Regions from separate parts of the Cellulomonas sp. WB94 genome, predicted to be linked through region 2. Evidence: riboswitches for the same ligand, from Rfam matches in the RefSeq annotation. Region 2 holds a riboswitch; the other holds the start of a gene.
What was found. Region 2 has a riboswitch for S-adenosylmethionine ahead of DDP54_RS07940 (hypothetical protein). Riboswitches for the same ligand answer to the same signal wherever they lie in the genome.
Positions count from the first base shown of each region.

Region 1: linked by a shared signal. The riboswitch ahead of DDP54_RS06495 (DUF1737 domain-containing protein) and the one ahead of DDP54_RS07940 (hypothetical protein) in region 2 are both predicted to bind S-adenosylmethionine.

Region 1 covers NZ_QEES01000002.1:1,156,428-1,158,864, reverse strand. Annotated here, with positions in the region: gene DDP54_RS06505 (O-succinylhomoserine sulfhydrylase) at 1-779, opposite strand, end outside; gene DDP54_RS06500 (rhodanese-like domain-containing protein) at 883-1,308, opposite strand; gene DDP54_RS06495 (DUF1737 domain-containing protein) at 1,305-1,547, opposite strand; SAM riboswitch class I at 1,552-1,654, opposite strand; SAM riboswitch class IV at 1,771-1,885, shown strand; gene DDP54_RS06490 (aminotransferase class V-fold PLP-dependent enzyme) at 1,925-2,437, shown strand, end outside.
Region 2 covers NZ_QEES01000002.1:1,474,589-1,477,025, reverse strand. Annotated here, with positions in the region: gene DDP54_RS07955 (DUF3566 domain-containing protein) at 1-601, shown strand, start outside; tRNA gene DDP54_RS07950 (tRNA-Ile) at 678-751, shown strand; gene DDP54_RS18590 (DLW-39 family protein) at 773-892, shown strand; tRNA gene DDP54_RS07945 (tRNA-Ala) at 905-977, shown strand; SAM riboswitch class IV at 1,131-1,242, shown strand; gene DDP54_RS07940 (hypothetical protein) at 1,293-1,724, shown strand; gene DDP54_RS07935 (hypothetical protein) at 1,784-2,437, opposite strand, start outside.

The sequences.
Region 1 (2,437 bases), 320 kb from region 2:
TCGAGCCACGTCGCGAGCTGCAGCGCGGACGCCGTCTGGTGGCGCACCCGCAGCGACATGGTCTCGAGACCCTTGAGCAGGACCCAGGCGTTGAACGGGCTCAGCGACGGTCCGGTGTTCCGGATGAACGTCTGCACCGACCCGTGGATGAACTCGTCGGTCCCGAGGATCGCGCCGCCGAGCACCCGGCCCTGGCCGTCGATGTGCTTGGTCGCGGAGTACACGATGACGTCCGCGCCGTGCTCGAGCGGCCGGGACAGCACGGGCGTGGCGAACACGTTGTCGACGACGACGACGGCCCCCGCGGCGTGCGCGAGCGCGCTGACGGCCGCGATGTCGACGAGGTCCTGCATCGGGTTGGACGGCGTCTCGAAGAACACGACGTCCGCCGGGGTGGCGAGCGCGGCCTCCCACTGCTCGGGCACGTGCCCGTCGACGTAGTCGGTCCGCACCCCCCACTTCGCGAGGATCTCGTCGAAGATCACGACCGTCGAGCCGAACAGCGCGCGCGACGCGACGATCCGCGACCCGGACCGCACGAGGGCCGCGAGCGCCGTGAAGACCGCCGACATGCCGCTGGCCGTGGCGTACGCGGCCTCGGCGCCCTCGATCAGGCGCAGCCGCTCCTCGAACGTCGAGACCGTCGGGTTGCCGTAGCGCGAGTACAGGAAGCGGTCGACCTCGCCGCCGAAGGCCGCCTCGGCCTCGCCGGCGCTCGGGTACGCATAGCCCTGCGTGAGGAACAGCGCCTCGGACATCTCACCGAACTCGCTGCGCACGAGGCCGCCGCGGACCGCGAGAGTGTCGGGTCGTAGGGAGTCCCGGGGGAGCGGCGGGCGTCCCAGTCGCCCGGACCGGGGGTGCGACGCGCGCCGCCCGCGCTCACGGCTGGGTCCAGGGCAGGCCGGCCGCGCGCCAGCCGTGCGCCCCGCGGTGGCCGTCGGGCCCGACGTCGCCCTCGAACCCCTGGAGCACGTTGTACGCAGGGCCGAAGCCGGCGGCGGTCGCGGCCGTCGCCGCGGCGACCGAGCGCACGCCCGACCGGCACAGGAAGAGGACCGGCCGCTCGTCGCCCGGCGCCAGGCCGGCGGCTGCGAGGGACGCCACGAAGTAGGGGTTGGGCAGGCCGCTCGGGTACGTCACCCACTCGATCAGAGCGGGGCGTCGGCCGAGGGACGACGTGTCGGGGACACCCACGTAGCGCCACTCGGCGTCGGTGCGGACGTCGACGAGCACCGCGCGCTCGTCGGCCGCGAGGACGTCCCAGGCCTGCTGGGGGGTCAGGTCGCCTGCGTACTGCGTGCTCATACGAGCCTCGTCTCGGGGGTCGGGTTGGTGGGCAGGACGACGGCCTGCCCGGCGATCACGCGGTCGCCGTCGAACGTGAGCGTCGGTCCGCCGTGCAGCACGTAGCCGTCGTCGAGCGCGGCACTGATGCGCTCGCAGAACGTCCTGTCGTCGGGTCCGGTCAGCAGGCGGTAGCGGAGTCGGGTCTGGGTCGCCGTCCTCGTGCCGTCGTCGGTCGTGGGGTCAGGTGTCGTGCTCATCACGCCTCCATCGGTCCTGGCGGTAGCACCCTCGGCCGAGCACGGTGCGTGCTCGCGGGTTGCTGCGGCGTCGTCGAGCCAGATCTCTCAGCCGCTCTGGATGGTGACCGCGATCGTACGACCGTCCGGGGATGTGGTCCAGTCCGCGGACAGAGTGTCCGCGATCCGAGACTTCCCGGTTCTCCGTTGACACTGCCGTGCGGGAGCGGCGATCCTCGTCGCAGGTCACGAGTGCCAGCAGAAAGCCCCGGCTTGCTGGCCGGCAACCCTCCTCCGCGGTGGGGTGCCCCGGGTGACGACCTGGCCGTCCGCCGTTCGGTGGACGGCAAGCGCGGGGTGCTGGCCGTCGGCTCCCCACAGATCTGCCGAGGAGTGCCATGTCTGTCACCGCCGAGCGCGCCGTCTGGGCGACCCCGTCCACGCAGCTGCCGCTGCTCCCCGTCGTCGGCTCCGGCACGCAGGTGCCGCTCGTCGACGGCACCGCACGGACCTACGCGAACCTCGACTACGCCGCGAGCGCGCCGGCCCTCGAGGCGGTCGCGGCCCGGGTGACCGAGGTCCTGCCGCTCTACGCCTCGGTGCACCGCGGCGCCGGCTACCTCTCGCAGGTGTCCACGGCGCTGTACGAGGCGTCGCGGCAGACCATCGCGCGGTTCGTGGGCGCCCGGTCCGACGACGTCGCGATCATCACGCGCAACACGACCGACGCGCTCAACCTGCTCGCGAACGTCGTCCCCGCGGGGCCGGACGGCACCCCGGGTCGCGTCCTCGTGCTCGACCTCGAGCACCACGCGAACCTGCTGCCGTGGGGACTGGGGACGGGCCGCGCCTCGACCGTCCTCCCCATCGAGCCGACGGTCGCCGCGACCCTCGCCACCCTCGCCGCCGAG
Region 2 (2,437 bases):
GTCGGCCTCCGTCGACCTCGACGACGCCCCCTCGCCGCTCCAGGTCGCGGTCGACTCCGTCACCTCGTCGCTCAAGAAGGCCGCAGCCGCCACGTCGGCCGCGATCGGCTCGGCCACGCACTCCCGCACCGAGGAACACACCATGACCGGAACCACGAACACCGCCCCCCCGCGAGCGTCGGGCACACCCGCCCCCCGTCCGACGACGGGCCGGATCCCTACGGTCTCCGCGACCGGTGCGCCGCGCCGGGTCCGCCTCGCCGTCTCCCGCATCGACCCGTGGTCGGTCATGAAGCTGTCGTTCCTGCTGTCGGTGGCGCTCGGGATCATCCTCGTCGTCGCGGCGGCAGTGGTCTGGTTCGCGCTGGACGGCATGCACGTCTTCGCGCAGGCCGACACGCTCGTCCGGGAGGTGCTCGGCGCGGAGAGCAACGTCGACATCCTTCAGTACGTCTCCTTCAGCCGGATCCTCTCGGCCGCGACGCTCATCGCCGTGGTCGACGTCTTCCTGCTGACGGCGCTGTCGACCATCGCCGCGTTCCTCTACAACATCACCGCTGCGCTGGTCGGTGGGGTGCACCTGACGATGACCGACGAGTAGGCCGACCGCGTTTGGGCGCCATGGCTGGACTGGGGTAGTCTCGTCCGGCGCGCCCCGCCCAGCGTGGTGCACATACGGGCCTATAGCTCAGACGGTTAGAGCGCTTCCCTGATAAGGAAGAGGTCACAGGTTCAAGTCCTGTTAGGCCCACTCCCGACCCGTGGGGGACCGATGAAGAAGCTGCTTCTCCTGATGGCAGTTGCGGCAGTCGGCTATGTCGCGTGGCAGCAGTACTCGCAGAACCAGGACGACCGGGATCTGTGGGCAGAGGTCACCGACACCTTCGAGTGACCCACCGCTCTCGGGGCCATGGCGCAAGTGGTAGCGCACCTGCTTTGCAAGCAGGGGGTTAGGGGTTCGAGTCCCCTTGGCTCCACCGCAGGTCGAAGGCCTCTTCCGGTGTCCGGGAGGGGCCTTTGCCATGCTGCCCCCTCGCCACGGTCCAGTCCGGCCTCCTCCGTCGTCCCGCGCCCGCGGGCCTGACCACGCTGCGCGAAGCGGCCCTCCCGGCGTGTGGGATGCTCGTCCCGGTCACGAGGTCCAGCGACAAGCCTTCCGGCGTGCTGGCCGGCAACCGCGTCCCGTCCACGGTGCCCCCGGAAGAAGACCCGCCCGCACCTCCGGTGCAGGAAGAACGGACGCACGCGACCTCCCGAGGGACCGCCGGGTGCTCGAACGACGAGGCGGACCCATGTCAGCACCCCTGATCCAAGATGAGGCCGAGGTCATCCGCTGGCTCGGCGAGGGCCGCACGTACGCCTGGATGAGCGAGGAGTACGAGCGCCGGTACAACGTCACCACGGGTGCCGCCGTGTGGGCCGACTGCCGGCGACGCACCGTCTTTACAGAGCAGGTCGGCCCGGACGACGGTCTCGTGCCGTGGCAGGTCGCAGACTGCCACCGTCGGGCGTTCGCGGTGGCCATGCTGCGCATGGAGGCCCGCAGGCGCGCCGGCGCGGCCCTCTCCCCCGGCGACACCGTGCGCCTCGCACGCTGGCGTCGCGAGCCGGACGAGCGCGGGCTCGTCGTGAGCTACGACGCCCAGAGCGACGAGGGGTTCGGGTACGTGCCGCGACGTCCGGGCCTCGACCCGGACCTCATCAGGGAGCCGTGGACGTCCTAGCCCCCTGGTCGTGCCGCCTCCGGCCGACGCGCGTGGCCGGAGGCGCTTCCTGACCGAGGTCAGATGGTCGTCTCGTCAGGTGTCTCGCTGGCAGCCTCGACACCCTCGGAGGCGGCCGAGTCGGCCGTGTCGATGGTCTTGGGCACCGAGCGGCGCGTCGTGACCTTCTTCGCGGCGTCCGTGACCTTCTCGGTGAGGTCCTCGCGGGCCTCGGTGACCTTCTCGGTCAGCTCCTCGGCGGCGGCGGTCACCTTGTCGGCGGCCTTGCGTGTCGCCTCACGGCTCTTCGCGACCGTGGCACCGGCGACCTCGCCGACGGTCTCGGCGGCGTCGCCGACCTTCACGGTGAGGTCCTCGCGTGCCTCGTGCGCGCGGGCGCGCAGGGTCTCGGTGCCCGTGTGGCCCGCCTCGGTGGCGGGCTCCCAGGGCTCGGCCCACGGGTCCTCGGTCGATCGCGTGCGGGTCCAGGCGGCGACAGCGGCGCCGATCCCCGCCAGGAGCGCGAACAGCCAGAAGGCGTTCCGGCCCGTGTGCTTCTTCTTCTCGGTCGCGGCCGCCTCGGCAGCTGCCGCGGCGGCGGCCAGTGCGGCGGGTGCGGTGGCCGCCTTGTCGGCGGCCTTCTCGACGGCCGCACCGGCACGCTCGGCGGCCTCGTTGATGGCCGTCACCAGGCGCGGGAGCAGGTCGTCGACGAGCTTGTCATGGGCGGTGTC